Linked DNA regions of Alloalcanivorax dieselolei B5. The protein of the gene in region 1 binds, or shares a complex with, the protein of each later gene. Links are inferred from orthologs where the notes say so. Each region holds a gene or a part of one and is shown on either strand. Other genes may lie near its edges.

Evidence for each region.
Region 2: the proteins of B5T_RS11440 (region 1) and smc are in contact, whole or in part, in a crystal structure (PDB 3ZGX), measured with the Bacillus subtilis proteins. The link is inferred for Alloalcanivorax dieselolei B5 from one-to-one orthologs.

What each region holds. Positions count from the first base shown.
Region 1 is NC_018691.1:2,544,040-2,551,999, reverse strand. The notes cover bases 5,113-7,960. They hold B5T_RS11440 (segregation and condensation protein A), read left to right. Parts: upstream 5,113-6,003; coding sequence 6,004-6,918; downstream 6,919-7,960. Other genes in these bases: rluB (23S rRNA pseudouridine(2605) synthase RluB), read left to right, coding at 7,771-7,960; scpB (SMC-Scp complex subunit ScpB), read left to right, coding at 6,915-7,778; B5T_RS11445 (tryptophan--tRNA ligase), read left to right, coding at 5,113-5,964. Outside these bases: B5T_RS11480 (CaiB/BaiF CoA transferase family protein), read left to right, coding at 1-158; B5T_RS11475 (hypothetical protein), read left to right, coding at 195-1,145; B5T_RS11470 (TIGR04211 family SH3 domain-containing protein), read right to left, coding at 1,306-1,971; B5T_RS11465 (YciI family protein), read right to left, coding at 2,093-2,392; B5T_RS11460 (inner membrane-spanning protein YciB), read right to left, coding at 2,370-3,011; B5T_RS11455 (PHP domain-containing protein), read left to right, coding at 3,160-4,035; B5T_RS11450 (L-threonylcarbamoyladenylate synthase), read left to right, coding at 4,032-4,655; more of B5T_RS11445, read left to right, coding at 4,750-5,112. UniProt on the Bacillus subtilis protein: Participates in chromosomal partition during cell division. May act via the formation of a condensin-like complex containing Smc and ScpB that pull DNA away from mid-cell into both cell halves.
Region 2 is NC_018691.1:1,910,022-1,919,150, forward strand. What follows is about bases 1,984-6,000. They hold smc (chromosome segregation protein SMC), read left to right. Parts: upstream 1,984-2,290; coding sequence 2,291-5,800; downstream 5,801-6,000. Also shown: B5T_RS08680 (alpha/beta fold hydrolase), read left to right, coding at 1-690; B5T_RS08685 (hypothetical protein), read left to right, coding at 802-1,419; B5T_RS08690 (addiction module antidote protein), read right to left, coding at 1,442-1,747; cell division protein ZipA, read left to right, coding at 6,035-6,958; NAD-dependent DNA ligase LigA, read left to right, coding at 7,146-9,129. UniProt on the Bacillus subtilis protein: Required for chromosome condensation and partitioning.

The DNA.
Region 1 (7,960 bases):
AGCCTCAGGTGGCCTCGCCATTTCGTTTCTCCGCCACCCCAGTGGGGTATCGTTTCGCCGGCGTTGGTCTGGGGCAGCACAACGAGGAAGTGTTGCGCGAGCAAGGCTTCACCGATGAGGAGATCGCCCGCTTGCGTGGCGCCGGCGCACTGGGCTGATTCCCGCCGCCGCCAAGCGGCGCTATGCTGAGCCCCATGAGGCGTGTTTTATGGCTGGGCGTGCTGGTGCTGAGTGGAGCGGTTCGCGCGGAGTCGCCGGATAGCTGTTACTCAGGGGCCAACGATACTCTGGTGGACCGTACCCACGGCTGGCTGTCACGCACGCTGTGCTGGCCAAGCCGCTGGGTGGACGGCTTTTTCGAGGACCCGGTGCGCGGCAGCAACGAACCGGCCTCCAGCCGGGTGCGGGTTACCGCGGAGCAGGTGTGGCGCGACGATAACGATGATGCCGGCGATGTGGACGTGGACGCACGAGTCTGGCTGCCCAGCGCCGAACGCCGTTTATCGCTATTGTTTCGCAACCGGGACGAGGAGCAGGACAGGGATGCCCCGCTGGCCCGACGCCCCACGGGCGAACGCGACGATGGCTTTCGTGGCGCACTGCGCTGGGTTATCGACCGCTCCGACGCCATGGATCTGGATCTGGACGCGGGCGTGCGTTCCGACCTGACCACCTACACCCGTCTGCGTTACCGGCGTCTGTACCCGTTGTTCAATGAGAGCGCCTGGCTGCGCTACACCCAGCGCCTCTATTGGCGCGATCCGAAAGGCTGGGGCAGCCGTTCCTTGTTTGAAGTGGATCGTCCGCTGACGCCGACCACCAGCCTGCGTTTCTCCAGTGAAGTGAGTTACACCGAGGAGCTCAATGAGGAAGGGCTGGGGATGGGGTTGTTTCAGGGCGTCAATCTGTTCAAACGCCTTGATCATCGCTCGGCTCTGGACCTGGGGCTGGCCGTGGGCGGGTACAGCAAACCGGGAGTGGTGGATAATTACCGGGTCTACGCGCGCTACCGGCGCAATGTGTGGCGGCCCTGGTTGTTCATCGAGGTGGAGCCTTTCGTGCTGTGGCCGCGGGAGCAGGATTATCACGGCGTCAATGGCGTGGTGCTGCGCCTGGAGACCCTGTTTGGCAGGCTGGAGGGCTGACGCCATGGGCTTGGCAAACTGAATTCAGAGGTCGTTACGAAGCAGCTGTAGGAGCCAGCCCTGCTGGCGAATGGGCTCCGGCCCAAAAGATTCGCTTGCAAGGCAAGCTCCTGCAGCCGCTTCGTAGTCGGCGCGCGTGCGCCTGGTGTGCCGGAAAGGGTCAGTTGGCCCAATTGTTCCGGCGGCGGCCGGATTTGGATTTCAGCAGCAAGCCACCGATGGCGCCAAGCAACAAGATGCCCACGCCAGTGATCCATTTGCGGGACGTGTTGTCATTGCGCAGCAGGGCATTCTCCGCTTTCACCTGATCCAGCTCCGAACGCAGCATGCTCAACTCCTCGTTGAGGCGGCGATTGGCCTGATCCAGACGGATCGGGTCGGCGGCCACGTTGCGTAACTGATCCAGCTCATTGCCGCGGGCGGTCAGGGAGGAGCGCAGTTCTTCCACTTCACCGCGCAGGGCATCGCGTTGACCTTCCACTTCCGCCATTCTCTGACGCAGATCACTGGCGGTACTGGTGGCTTTCTCGGTGTCCTGAGTCAGCTTTTGCAGGCGCAGCGCCGCGGTGGGCGTGCGGCTGATGTATTGCTTTTCCACATAGCCTTCCCGGTCGCCGTAGCGGATGTGGAGCCAGTCTCCTTCTTCGCCGAGCAATTCCACCCGGGTGCCACTTTTGATCCCTCTGTGCACAATGCGATAGCCGGTGCCGGCGCCGGCTCGCATGGGGACATAGATTTCATCGTTGATCCAGGCCGCGGCGGCATATACGGGGGCTGGCAGACACAGCGCCAGCAGCAGCAAGCCGCTTAACCATCGATTTTGCATTCACGGGGCTCCTTCTTGTAGTACGGCGTGACGTGTGGAAAGCGCGGCGGCTATTCTTGCCGAAACAAGCGCGCTTTGCCGTAGTGCCGCGTACAGTATTTGTAAAAACGATCAGTCGTTCTCAGGGCAGAACCTTCTTGAAAGGTTTCACCTGAACCTGGCGGTAGACGCCGGCATCCACGTAAGGGTCGGCATCGGCCCAGGCCTGGGCTTCCGCCAGAGAGGGGAATTCCGCCACTACCAGGGAACCGGTGAAACCGGCTTCGCCGGGGTTGTCGCTGTCCACCGCCGGCAACGGCCCGGCCAGCACCAGCCGGCCTTGGTCTCTGAGCGTTTCCAGACGCGCCAGGTGCGCGGGTCGTGCGGGTGTTCGCAGGGGCAGGGAGTCGGGCACGTCCTCACTGATGATCACGTAAAGCATCGTTGTCCTTGTCGTCGGGCTTTTTGTCATTGGCGTCGCCGTGAAACAGACTCTTGCGGTCCGCCTCCGGCATGCGCTTGTAGAAATAGGCGAACGCGGCCAGATAGAACACCATCTGGATGGCGGTGAAACCGAACAGTTTGAAATTCACCCAGAAGTCAGTGCTGAAATTGAAGGCAATGTACAGATTCAGCAGGCCGATGAAGATGAAATAAAGCACGAACGCCAGGTTCAGCCGCCGCCAGTCCTTCGCTTGCAGGGTGACTACCTTGCCAAAGGCGCCGCGCATCAGGCTTTCGCAGAGACGTTGCAGCAGATTGCGGTGTTTCAGGAAATGGCCCACGGCGAGAATCGCCGCCAGCACGAAACTGATGATGGAGGGACGCCATTTAATGAAGACGTCGTTGTTCAAGGCCAGGGTCAGGCCGCCGAACACCAGGGTGATGGCCAGCACCACCAGATGCAGACGGTGCCAGCGCTTCCAGATCAGGCGCCCGGCGATGACCTGGAAACTGGTGGCGCCGAGCAGCCCCCAGGTGGCCAGCATGATATCCCGACCGCTAACGAAGTAGAGGCCGAAGAACACCACCACGGGCAAGTAATCAAATAGGGTTTTCATGGCGACATTACTTTCATAGCGACGTTGTCCTCCCGGAGGACGCATGTTATCGGGAAGCGCGGCACAAATCACCCGCTCCGCCCATGATGGGGATTGCGTCACGGTTATGATAGTGTGCCACCACCAAGATCGCCCGTCTGGAGGGCTAATGTACCAGTGTCCGGATTTTCACTCCCACAGCCGTGCTTCCGACGGCCAGCTCACCCCGGCGGAGCTGGTGTCGCGGGCGGCGGACTATGGCGTGGATGCCCTGGCGCTGACCGATCACGATACTTTGGCCGGTCTTCCGGAGGCGCGTGCCCGGGCGCGGGACCTGGGGTTGGAACTGGTGCCGGGCATCGAGCTGTCGGTGCAATGGGACAACCGCGAAATCCATGTGCTCGGATTGTGGCTCGATGAGGACAATCCGGTGCTCCGAGCCCGGGTGGCCAGCCAGATGGATGCACGCCGGGAGCGCGCCCGGCGCATCGGCGACCGCCTCGATCGTGCCGCCGGACTGACCGGCAGCTACCACAAGGCCTGCGCCTTGGCGGACAGCGACGCGCCCGGCCGGCCCTGGTTCGCGCGCATGCTGATCAGCGAAGGCAAGGCCCGGGACAACCAGCACGCCTTCAACCGCTTTCTCAAGAAAGGCCAGTCCGCTTACGTTTCCACGCCCTGGTGCACGCTGGAGCAGGGCGTGGCGGATTTGCTGGCCGCCGGCGCGGTGCCCGTGCTGGCCCATCCCCTGGCTTATAATATGACCCGCAAACGCTTGCGGCAGCTGGTCGGCGCTTTCCGTGATGCCGGGGGGCTGGCATTGGAGGCGTTGATGCCGGGGCTGACGCCGGCGCAGGGCGCGTTGCTTGAAGAATGTTGGCGTCATTTCGGGCTGGCGGTGTCCGGTGGCAGTGATTTTCATTCCCCGGAACAGAAATGGCTGCGGCTGGGCGGGTTGCCGCCGTACCCGAAGGATGCGGTCCCGGTATGGGCGGCCCGAGACCTTGCGTCAGCGCGCCAAGCGGCGGACAATCCGCGCCCATGACCACCGTACTCCACATTCATCCGGAAGATCCGCAGCCGCGTCTGATCAGCGAAGCCGCCAAGGTGCTGCGCCAGGGCGGGCTGATTGCCTATCCCACCGACACCACCTACGCACTGGGTTGTGGCATCGGAGAGAAGGCGGCGCTGGACCGGCTGATTCGCCTTCGCCGACTGGACAATAAACACCAGTTCACTCTGTTGTGCCCGGACCTGTCGGTGCTGGCGCTGTACGCCAAGGTGGACAATCCGGACTACCGTTTGCTCAAGGCGCACACGCCGGGCGCGTATACATTTATTCTTCAGGGCACCAGTGAGGTGCCACGGCGGCTGATGCATCCCAAAAAGCGCACCATTGGCATCCGGGTACCGGACCACCCGATCTGCCAGGCACTACTGGCGGAATACGGTGAACCGATCATGACCAGTACCGCCCATTTGCCGGACGATGAGTTTCCGCTCACCGACCCGCAGGACGTGCGCGACTTTCTCAATAACCAGGTGGATCTGGTGATCGATGGCGGCTTCTGCGGCGTCACCGAAACCACGGTGATCTCCCTGGTCGATGGCAACGGACCGGAGGTGATCCGCGAAGGGGCCGGGCCGTTGGACGCCATTTTCTGAACCCGGTGGGGTACACAATCCGTGCACCCTGTCCCTGGGCACCTTCTTCGCCTTATAATCGCTGGCTTTCACGCCTTCACGACAGGAGTCGGTTTTGAGTTCCGTGGTTCCCGCCCAACGAGTGGTTTCCGGCATGCGTGCCACCGGCCGTCTGCACCTGGGACACTATCATGGGGTACTGAAGAACTGGGCACGTCTGCAGCATGAGTACGAGTGTTTCTTTTTCGTCGCGGACTGGCATGGTCTGACTACCGAATATGAAAATCCGGGTAGCATCGAGCAGCACACCTGGGATCTGGTGGTGGATTGGCTGGCCGCCGGTGTCAACCCGGGTTCCGCCACGCTGTTCGTACAGAGCCAGGTGCCGGAGCACGCGGAGCTGCATCTGCTGCTGTCGATGATCACGCCGTTGTCCTGGCTGGAACGGGTGCCGACCTACAAGGACCAGCAGGAAAAGCTCAAGGAAAAGGACCTGGGCACCTATGGTTTTCTCGGCTACCCCCTGCTGCAGGCCGCGGACATATTGATTTACCGGGCCGGACAGGTGCCGGTGGGGGCCGACCAGGTGGCCCACGTGGAACTGACCCGGGAAGTGGCGCGCCGCTTCAACCACCTCTATGGCCGTGAGCCGGGGTTTGAGGAGGCGGTGGCCGCGGCGATCAAGAAGATGGGCAAGAAACAGTCCCGTATCTACTTGAATCATCGCCGCCAGTATCAGGAACAGGGCGATGAATCGGCCCTGGAAACCGCCCGGGCCTTGGTCCAGGACCAGCAGAACATTACTCTGGGTGACAAGGAGCGGCTCTACGGCGACCTGGAAGGCGGCGGCAAGGTGATCCTGCCCGAACCCCAGGCGCTGTTGACTCCGGCTTCGCGCATGCCGGGGCTGGACGGTCAGAAAATGTCCAAGTCCTACGGCAATTTCATCAGTCTGCGCGAGGAGCCGGGGGAAGTGGAAAGCAAGATTCGGCGCATGCCCACGGACCCGGCCCGAGTGCGTCGCAGTGACCCCGGTGATCCGGAGAATTGCCCGGTGTGGGAATTCCACAAGGTCTACAGCGACGATGCCACCCGTATCTGGGTGCGCGAGGGCTGCACCAGCGCGGGGATCGGCTGTCTGGACTGCAAAAAGCCGGTGATCGAGGCGGTGCAGGAGGAAGTGGAGCCGATCCGCAAGCGGGCGGAAGAACATTTGCGTAATCCGGACCTGGTGCGGTCGGTTCTGTCCGACGGCTGCGAAGAGGCCAGGGAACAGGCTCGCGCCACTTTGGAAGAGGTGCGGGCGGTCATGGGACTGCACTATCGATGAATAAGCCGTCGATAAGCAGGTACCGATGAGCAAGGTGCGATGAACGATCCGAACCCGGTGGACAATCCGCTGATGCCACCGCCTGCTCCGCAGCAGGCGGAGATGCCCTTCGGGCTGATCTACGGCAAGGCGATCACCAAGTTGCCGGATGATCTGTACATTCCGCCCGACGCACTGGAAGTGTTCCTGGAAGCCTTCGAGGGGCCGCTGGATTTGCTGCTGTATCTGATTAAACGGCAGAACCTGGACATCCTTGACATTCCGGTAGCGCAAATCACCAGCCAGTACATGGAGTACGTCGAGCTGATGAAGGCGCTCAACCTGGAGCTGGCCGCCGAGTATCTGGTCATGGCGGCCATGCTGGGCGAGATCAAATCCCGCTCGTTGCTGCCGCGCCCGGCCAACGAGGGAGAGGACGAAGGCGAGGATCCCCGCGCCGAGTTGATCCGCCGGTTGCAGGAATACGAGCGGTTCAAGAAGGCGGCGGAAGATATCGAGGCGCTGCCCCGGCTGGAGCGCGATATCCATCTGGCCGCCGCCCGCCGTCCGGAATATGTGCGTGAGAAGTCGCAGCCGGACGTGGATATGCGCGAGCTGCTGCTGGCGCTCAAGGAAGTGCTGCACCGTGCCGACATGTTTGAGAGCCATCAGGTGTCGCGGGAAAAGCTCTCCACCCGCGAACGCATGGCGAATGTGCTGGACCGCTTGAAGGGACGGGAATTCGTGCCCTTCGTGGAATTGTTCGACGCCGAGGAGAGCAAGCTGGGCGTGGTGGTGACCTTCCTGGCGGTGCTGGAGCTGGTCAAGGTGTCATTGGTGGAACTGGTCCAGAACTCGCCGTTCTCACCGATTCACATCAAGGCGAAAACGGTGACGGTGGAAGAGTCTGATGTAATCGCGCAGCTGGAACTGGAAGATGACATCCCGGACGCCGAACAAGGGAGCGAGGCATGAGCGAACTGTCGCCGGAGCGGATCAAAAGCATTCTGGAAGCGGCGATTCTGGCCGCCGACGGCCCGCTGGACCGGGATACCATGCTGACGCTGTTCGATGAACAGGATTGCCCCAGCAAGGCGGATCTGAGCCGGTTGCTGGAATCGCTGAGCGAGGATTATGCCGAGCGCGGCATTGAGCTGAAGGAGGTCGCATCCGGCTTTCGTTTCCAGGTGCGCACTGAACTGGGGCCCTGGGTCAGTCGCCTGTGGCAGGAAAGGCCGCCCCGTTACAGCCGGGCGGTGTTGGAAACGCTGGCGTTGATGGCTTACCGCCAGCCGATCACCCGTGGCGAGATCGAGGAGATCCGCGGCGTTTCGGTGAGTTCCCATATTATTAAGAGCCTGATGGAACGAGGTTGGGTGCGCGTGGTCGGACACCGGGATGTGCCGGGCCGGCCGGCGATGTTCGCCACCACCCGCCAGTTCCTCGATTACTTCGATTTGAAGAGTCTGGACGAGCTGCCGCCTTTGGCGGAGATCCGTGACCTCGACAAGCTCAACGAGGAACTGGCGCTCAGTGATGCGCCGTCCGAGAACGAGCCTGTGGCGGAGGGAGAAGACGGAGACGAGGCCGAACCGGACAACGCCAACGTGCTGGCATTGAATATGCACGATGAGCCGGAGATCGACGAATCCACCTTGATGAGCATGGAAAAGGTGGACTCGGTGATCGCCAATTTTGAAGCGGAATTCCGCCGCCGGCCGGATTCGGGTGCATTGGAAGAGGAGGGCGCTTCTCCCGATGAGCAGGACCCGGAGTCGCCGGTGCAGGAGGCGGCCGACATGACGGCCGATGAAGAGCGTTCGCCCAATGAGTGAGAAGTTACAGAAGGTACTGGCCCGTGCCGGGCTGGGTTCGCGCCGGGAACTGGAGGTCTGGATCGCCGACGGGCGAGTCTCCGTGAACGGCAAGGTGGCGACCCTGGGAGACCGGGTGGAGCCAGAAGATGCATTAAGAGTGGATGGCAGGATCATTCGAGTGAAGCCGGAAGAAGACATAG
Region 2 (9,129 bases), 630 kb from region 1 along the record:
AAATCCACCAAGCCCGAGAATTATCATTTCAGCTTTCATCAGTTGGCGGCCAACACTCACTCCTTGCTCGCGAATCTCGATATCCACAAGGTTACGGTGATGGGGCATTCCATGGGCGGCATGCTGGCCACCCGTTATGCGCTGATGTACCCGGATGGGGTGGAGCAGTTGGTGCTGGCCAATCCTATCGGGTTGGAGGATTGGAAAGCCAAAGGCGTGCCGTATCAGGGCATCGACCAGGCCTACCAGTCGGAATTGAAGAAGAGCGCGGAGGGCATCCGGGCGTATCAGCAATCCACTTATTACGCCGGCCATTGGGAGCCACGTTATGACCGTTGGGTGGAGATGCAGGCCGGGATGTATCGCGGCAAGGACCGGGAACGGGTGGCGTGGAATCAGGCGCTGACCTCCGACATGGTGTTCACGCAGCCGGTGGTTTATGAGTTCAGTCAGTTGCGGGTTCCGACTCTGCTGTTGATCGGCGAGCAGGACAACACGGCGATCGGCAAAGGGCTGGCCAGCGAAGAAGTTAAAAAGGAACTGGGCCGCTATGAGGTGCTGGGGGAGCAGGCCGCCGAGCGGATTCCCGATGCCACTTTGGTGGAGTTCCCGGAGCTGGGCCATTCTCCGCAGATTCAGGCGCCGGAGACGTTTCACAAGGCTCTGTTGGACGGGCTGAGCGAGCTGTAGCGGATTCTGCTCGGGACCGGGGCGTCGGCCAGCGATACGGTGCCGGCGGTCCCCAATCCGGTGGCGCGATGTTAGGATGCGCGCCTTGCCGATTGTATCGATGGAGCGCTGATGTTATCGAAACGGACCTTCCTGCTTCCGCTTGCCTGCCTGATCTCGCTTGCCCCGCTTGGTGCCAAGGCCGCTCCTGAATGGGCGGATCCGGATTACCCGGAGATCGATTACGGCGGTACCTACGGCATGCTGGCCAGCGAAAACGGGTTCAAGGAAATGATGGGCTGGTGGGCCTACGGCGATAGCGGGGCGGCATACAGCAACATCGACTCCCTGAAGAGCGCCGCTAATAAATCCCTGCTCATGCGCGAGCATGATCACACTCGGTTCGAGGCCGAGTGCACGGACGGGAAACTGGCCTTCGTGGTGACCCACGCATCAGGTATGGGAAAAGGGCCGAGTGCCTTCGCGGTGAGCGACAGTGGCGATATCGAGGTGGCCTACAGCTTCGATGGTGGTGAGGCCCATAAAGCCGCCTGGCCGGACCTGTTCGAGGGGAGATCCACGGGGTTGCGTCAGGATCAGGCGTATCGGTTCATGAAAGCTCTGGAAAAGGCGGATGACGTGGCCTTGCGGATGCACAGCTCCGACGGCTCACCAATGGAACTGAATTTCGCCCTGGCCGGCGCGGAAGAGGCGTTTGCTCCGGTGCTGGAGGCTTGCGGTTACCAATAGGCAGGGGCCTTGTAAGACTCCCTCACACGGAAATCTTCAACTCCACTCCCAGCGCTTTTAATACCCGCACCACAGTGTCGAACCGCGGCTTGGCGCCGGGGCTGAGGGCCTTGTACAGGCTCTCCCGGCCCAGTCCCGAGGCGCGGGCGATTTCACTCATGCCCTTGGCACGGGCCACGTGGCCGATGGCATCAATCAATTCATTGTGGTCGCCACTGGCCAGGACCTGGGACAGGTATTCGGCAATGGTGGCCTCGCTGTCCAGATGGCGAGCGAGGTCAAAAGGTTGGATGCCGAGGTCTTTCAGTGTGTTGTCAGGGCGGTTCATGGTGGTCACCTCGCTATGGTGTTGTGATCGCCGATCTGCCCGTTGCGCAAGCGGTCCAGCCGGCGGAGCAACGCGGCCTTGCCAACGGGGTCCCTCACTCTGGACAGCCAGAGGCGAAACGCCTGAGTGTCCAGTACGGTATAAGTCCGAATTGTATCCTTTTGGATACGGCTGTCAAGGCTGGAAGGTTCGGAATCGGAAGAGGGTTTCCCACCAGGGGAACCGGAGGAGTGGGGGCCGTTCATGGCAAATGCTCGCTGACGTGGTCCAGCTTTCAGTATCGAAGAGTGGGGGCCGGCGGGTCTGTCGGCTAAATCGGAAAGGTCTGTAGGTCAGGCACGCGAGAAGGGGTAAGCCATACCTTTATGGATATGTGTTTTTGTGCACAAAGAGAGACTTGGGAGCTCATCCCGTCCCCTACGCCCTTTGTGTGATGAATTCAGGGCGGCATGTCGCTAGACTAACCGGTTTAAACGGTTTGTCCGTGGCCGGCGATGGCGTGGCCGGGCAGGGACGGTTCGCGGGAAGCGAGTAGCGCACTCTATGAGACTGAAAAGCATCAAGCTGGCGGGGTTCAAGTCGTTCGTGGATCCCACGACGGCCCTGTTCCCGGATAACCTCACCGCCGTGGTGGGGCCCAATGGCTGTGGCAAGTCCAATATCATCGACGCCGTGCGCTGGGTGATGGGGGAATCCTCCGCCAAGCATTTGCGCGGCGAGTCCATGGCGGACGTGATCTTCAACGGCTCCAACTCCCGCAAACCGGTGGCGCAGGCCTCTATCGAGCTGGTGTTCGATAACGCCGAGGGCAAGATCCAGGGCGAGTACGGCAAGTTCAGTGAAATCTCGGTGCGGCGCCTGGTGACCCGGGACGGCCAGTCCAATTACTTCCTCAACGGCGCCAAGTGCCGCCGCAAGGACATCTCCGATATCTTCATGGGCACCGGTCTCGGCCCCCGCAGTTACGCCATTATCGAGCAGGGCATGATCTCCCGGTTGATCGAGGCGAAGCCGGAAGAGTTGCGGGTGTACATCGAGGAGGCCGCCGGCATCTCCAAGTACAAGGCCCGTCGCCGTGAGACCGAGAACCGCATGCGCCGTACCCGGGAGAACCTGGAGCGCCTGACCGACATTCGCGAGGAACTGGAACGGCAACTGGAGCGCCTCAGCCGCCAGGCCGCCGCGGCGGAGAAATACAAGCAGTACAAGGAAGAGGAGCGCCACAAGAGCGCTCAGCTCAAAGCCTTGCGCTGGCAGGGCCTGGATCACCAGGTCAAGCAGTTGGACCACGTGATCGGCGAGCTGGACGTGAGCATGGAGGCCAAGGTGGCCGAGCAGCGCCACGTGGACGCCGAGATCGAGCGGCTGCGCGAAGGGCATAACGAAGCGCAGGAGCATTTCAATCAGGTCCAGCAGCACTTTTACGCGCTCGGCGCCGAGGTGGCGCGGCTGGAGCAGAGCATCCAGCACCAGCGCGAGCGTCATCAGCAGTTGCACGAAGAGTTCGAGCAGGTCCGGGCCAGCTGGAAAGAGGCCGATGAGCACCAGCGGCTGGACGGCGAAAAGCTGGCCATGCTGGAGGAGCAGTTGGCGGAGTTGGAGCCGCGGCTGGAAGAAAGCAGCGAGCTGCAGGATAGTGCCACCGAGACGCTGACCCTGGCCGAGGAGGCCATGCAGGAGTGGCAGCAGGAGTGGGAGACCTTCAATAACCGGGCCGGCGAGTCACGCCGCCAGGCGGAGGTGGAACAGTCCCGCATCCAGCATCTGGAAAAATCCATCGAGCGCCTGCGTGATCGCATGGGACGGCTCGACAAGGAGCAGGAGTCCCTGGACTCCGGCCCGCTGGCCACCGAGATGCGTGAGTTTCAGGAGCAGGTGGCCGAGCTGCAGATGCAGCGTGAAGAGAGCGAGATGAGCAGCGAACGGCTGCAGGATGAGATCAACCAGCTGCGCCGCCAGAACGGCGATCGTGGCCGTGAGCTGGATGACGCCCGCGAGCGGCTGCAAACCCTGCGCGGCCGCCATACCTCCCTGGAGGCGCTGCAGAAGGCGGCCATGGGCGATGACGGCGCGGTGAGCGAATGGCTCACCCGCCACGAACTGGACGACCATCCGCGCCTGGCGGACCGTATCAACGTGGCCGAGGGCTGGGAAAAAGCGGTGGAAGCGGTGCTCGGCGATGCCCTGCAGGCGGTGGCCGTGGAGGGGTTGGACCAGGTCGGCGACTGGCTGGCGGACCTGACCCACGGCCGTGTCGCCATGGTCCAGCCGGGTTCGGACGGTGCCGGCGGCCATAGCGGAAAAACAGGCACGCCGTTACGGGACAAGGTCTCCGGCAAGGCTCCGGAAGGGCTGCTGGCCGGGGTTTACGCGGTGGAAGATCTGCCTGGGGCGCTGTCCCTGCGGGGTCAGTTGAGCCCCGGTGAGTCGGTGGTCACCCGCGACGGCATCTGGCTGGGGCCGGATTGGCTGCGTGTGGTGCGGGAACAGGATCAGGAAGCGGGCATCCTGGAACGCCGCCGGCAGTTGGAAGCGCTGGAAGAGCAGATCGAAACCCTGACCGCCACGGTGGAAGACCTCAAGGCGCGGCTGGAAGAAAACCGCGAGCAGGTGGCGGCGTTGGAGGAAGAACGCGAGGAAACCCAGCGCCAGGGCAGCCGGCTGAGCCGGGAGCTGGGGGAGGTCAACGCCCAGGTCAGTGCCCGCCAGGTGCGCCTGGAGCAGATCACCATGCGCCAGGAACGGCTCGGCCGCGAGCTGGAGGAAACCCGCGGTCAGCTCGAGCAGGAACAGGAACAAATCAAGGAAGCGCGGACGGTGCTGGCGGAAGCCCTGGACGCCATGGAGCAGGACTCCGGCGAGCGCGAGGCGCTGCTGTCGCGGCGTGACGATTACCGCCTGCGTCTGGACGAAGCGCGGCAACAGGCGCGGCAGCATCGTGATCAGGCCCATCAACTGGCCATGGAGGCCCAGGGGGCCCGTACCCAGGCGGATGCCCTGCGTCAGAACCTGGCCCGTCTGGAAGGCCAGGTGGCCAGCCTGGCCGAGCGCAAGGCACTGCTGGAAAGCCAGCTCAGTGAGGGCGGCGACGACCTCGGCCTGGAGCTGCAACAGCAGCTGGACGAAAAACTGGAGCTGCGCCTGGAGGCGGAGCAGAAGCTGGCCGACGCCCGCCGGAAGCTGGAAGACGTGGAACACCAGATGCGCGATCTGGAAGGCCGCCGTGGCCAGTTCGAGCGTCAGGCCCAGGAAGTGCGTGACGCCATCGGCCAGAAGCGCATGCTATGGCAGGAGTTGAGCACCCGCCGGCAGACCGTGGCCGAACAACTCAGCGAGCAGCACTTCGATCTGGAAACGGTGCTCGCCAATCTGCCGGAGGACGCCGACGAGCAGGCCTGGAACCAGGACCTGGAGCAGATCGCCCAGCGCATCGCCCGGCTCGGTCAGATCAACCTGGCCGCCATCGACGAATATCAGCAACAGTCCGAGCGCAAGCAGTATCTGGATCGGCAGAACGAGGATCTGGAAGACGCGCTGCGTACCCTGGACAATGCCATTCGCAAGATCGATCGCGAGACCCGGACCCGCTTCAAGGAGTACTTCGATCGCATCAACAAAGGGCTGCAGGCGCTGTTCCCGAAGGTGTTCGGCGGCGGGCACGCTTACCTGGAGCTGACCGGCGAGGATCTGCTGGATACCGGCGTGGCGATCATGGCGCGGCCACCGGGCAAGCGCAACAGCACCATTCACCTGCTGTCCGGGGGCGAAAAGGCCCTCACCGCCTTGTCGCTGGTGTTCAGTATTTTTGAACTCAACCCGGCACCGTTCTGTCTGTTGGATGAGGTGGACGCGCCTCTGGACGATGCCAATGTGGGCCGTTTCTGTAATCTGGTGCAGGAGATGTCGTCCCGGGTGCAGTTCATTTATATCACCCACAACAAGATCGCCATGGAAATGGCCCACGCTCTGATGGGCGTGACCATGCACGAACCCGGCACCTCGCGTCTGGTCTCCGTGGACGTGGAAGAGGCCGCTGAAATGGCGGCCATGTAACCGCGATGATGTAACAAGAGACAAACAGGCCCGGGGCCGCCGGGCCGTTAAACTGCTTATAGTTTTATGTAACCAGGACACGCTCTTAAGAAGTTTTACCTTATCAGCGTGAATCGCCCGGCTTCCATGCGGATAGCGCTTTGACAGCGGCGGGCGTGTAGCGAATGATTATCTGAACTGACGTATAACCCTAATGTGGTGTCCGCTTGGGGGCACACGCTAAGGAAGGGGCAAATGGGCCTGAATTTGGAAACACTGATCGGCATTCTGGTTATTCTGATTCTGCTGATTCTGGCCGACGGTGTGCGAAGAATGATCCGCGAACGGCACGGGCGCTTGCGTATGCGCATCGATCGCCGTTTCCGTCGTGCCACCGGTGGCGATGATGAAGAAGATGACTTTCTTGACAGCAACCCGGAAGTGATCGGTCGCCCCCGGGTGATCCGTCGCGGCGCCGACGGCGAACCGTTGCCGGAGGACCGTGAGGATCCGCCGATCATGATGGAAGAAGATGAATCGCCGGACGACATGGCCGGACGGCGGGCGGAACAGCAGAATCTGTTCGATGATGAGGCCGAGCCGGAGTCGGAGCCGGAAGAGTCACTGCCGTCCATGCGCGCCAGCCGGGATTTGCCGGAGGACGAGCTGGAACCGCAACCGGCTCGTGAGGCCCCCCGGCCCCGCGCCGAAGCCCGCCAGCCCCGTCGCGATGCGCCACCGCCGGAACGGCAGGTGCAGGAAGTGATCGTGTTCCATCTGATCGCGCGCCGCCCGGACCGTTTCGACGGCGAGGCGATGCTCCGTTATCTGCTGGAATGCGGCCTGCGCTTCGGCGAGATGAACATCTTCCATTGTCATCGGCAAGGCGACGAGTATCCGGAATTCTCCGTGGCCAACGCGGTGGAACCGGGCACCTTCGATATCCAGACCATGGAAGAGCAGGAATTCGCCGGCATTACGTTCTTCATGCAGTTGCCGGGGCCGCAGGATCCGCTGGCGGCGCTGGATCGCATGCTCACCACCGGCCGGCGCATGGCCGAAGGGCTGTACGGCGACCTGCGTGACGAGCAGCACAGCGTTTTGACGCCGCAGACCATGGAACACCTGCGCCAGCGCGTGCAGGAGTTCGAACGGCGCCAGCGCGTATCTCATAGCTGAGCTCGGAGGCCTCAAGACCACTGTAGGAGCTTGCCTTGCAAGCGAATCTGTTGCGCAGAGGCCGATTCGCTTGCAAGGCAAGCTCCCACAGCGGCTCCGTAGCAAAATCTGTAGGAGCCAGCCTTGCTGGCGAATTCGGGTTAAAACCGCCCCCCAGCGCCTGTAGAAAGCAAGGACTCACCCCACCGTGACATCGCCGAAAACCCCGTCTCCCGCCGAGCAAATCAAACAACTGCGGGACCAGCTCAACGACTGGTCTTACCGATACTACGTGCTGGACGATCCCGCCGTTCCCGACCCCGAATACGACCGCCTGTTCCGTCAGTTGCAAGTGCTGGAAAGCGAGCGTCCCGACCTGATCAGCCCGGATTCGCCAACGCAGCGGGTAGGGGACGTGCCGCTGGACGGCTTCAACGAAGTGCGTCATGCCGTGCCCATGCTGAGCCTGGGCAATGCCTTCAATGACGAGGAGCTGCGTGACTTCGACCAGCGCGTCCGCGAGCGTCTGGATGTGAGCGGCAGCATCGACTATGTCGCCGAGCCCAAGCTCGATGGCCTGGCGGTGTCGCTGGTCTATGAGAACGGCGAGTTGGTGCGCGGCGCCACCCGTGGCGACGGTGAAACCGGCGAGGACATTACCGCCAACGTGCGCACCATCAAGTCCATCCCGCTGCGCCTGCGTGGCGACAAGCCGCCGGCCCTGATGGAAGTGCGCGGCGAGGTGGTGATGACCCACCATGGCTTCGCCGAGCTGAACCGGCGCCAAGCCGAGGCGGAGCAGAAAACCTTCGCCAACCCCCGCAACGCCGCCGCCGGCAGCCTGCGGCAACTGGATTCCCGCATTACCGCCCAGCGGCCGCTGGAGTTCTACGCTTACTCCCTGGCGCAACTGGAAGGGGAGAACTGGCCGGATCGCCACTCCGCCATCCTCGAGCGGTTGCGCCAATGGGGACTGCGGGTGAATCCGGAAGTGAAGCTTTGTGATGGCGTGGACGCCTTGCTGGCGTTTTACCAGGACATCCTGGCGCGTCGGGATCAGTTGGACTACGACATCGACGGCGTGGTCTACAAAGTGGACCGGCTCGACTGGCAGCGTGACCTGGGCTTCGTTAGTCGCGCGCCGCGCTGGGCCATCGCGCACAAGTTCCCGGCCCAGGAAGAGATCACCGTTCTCAACGAGGTGGATTGGCAGGTGGGCCGCACCGGGGCGCTGACGCCGGTGGCGAAGCTGGAGCCGGTGCAGGTGGGCGGGGTCACCGTCAGCAATGCCACCCTGCACAATCTGGACGAGATCCGCCGTCTTGGCATTCGCATTGGCGACAGCGTGATCATTTATCGCGCCGGCGATGTCATCCCGAAGGTGGTGGGCAAGGTCCAGGAGCGCAGTCCTGCGGACCCTCAGGTTTTCAAGGGCGGAGAGTCGGCCGCTATCCGCCAGGTCGGGCCCTTCGTCAGGATCCCTCGTGAGTGCTGGCTGAGCCCGCGTTACGCGGATCAACGCGCCCCTCAGGCGCCGCGCCATTGCCCGGTCTGCGACAGCCAGGTGATCCGCAAGCGTGGCGAGGTCGCTTATCGTTGCACCGGTGGCCTGATCTGCGGCGCCCAGCAGCGCGAGGCGATCAAGCATTTCGCTTCGCGGCGCGCCATGGACATCGAGGGCCTGAGCATAAAACGGGTGGACCTGCTGGTGGACCAGGGGCTGGTTAGTAACGTGGCCGACCTCTATCGCCTCAAGGCCGAGGACATCGCCGACCTGGAACGGATGGGCGAGAAGTCCGCCGCCAACCTGATCGAGGCGCTGGCGCACTCCAGGACCGTGAGCCTGGAGCGCTTCCTGTTCGCCCTCGGCATCCTGCAGATCGGCGAAGAAACCGCTAAGGCGCTGGCGGATTGTTTCGGTGACCTGGAGACGATCCGGCGGGCGCCATTGCTGTTGTTCCTGGCGGTGCCGGATGTGGGACTGGAAGTGGCCAAGGCGATTCATGCTTTCTTCCGCGAGCAACATAACGAGGACGTCATCGACGGTCTGCTGGCCGAAGGCGTCCAGCCGCGCGCCAATGGCCATCCCTCCGCGGCCTTCGTGCGGGAGCTGACTCTGGGGTACTTCCTCAAGGCGGCCAAGCGCCTCGGCATGGCGCTGGACGGCGTCGGGGAAAAGTCCCTGGAAACCC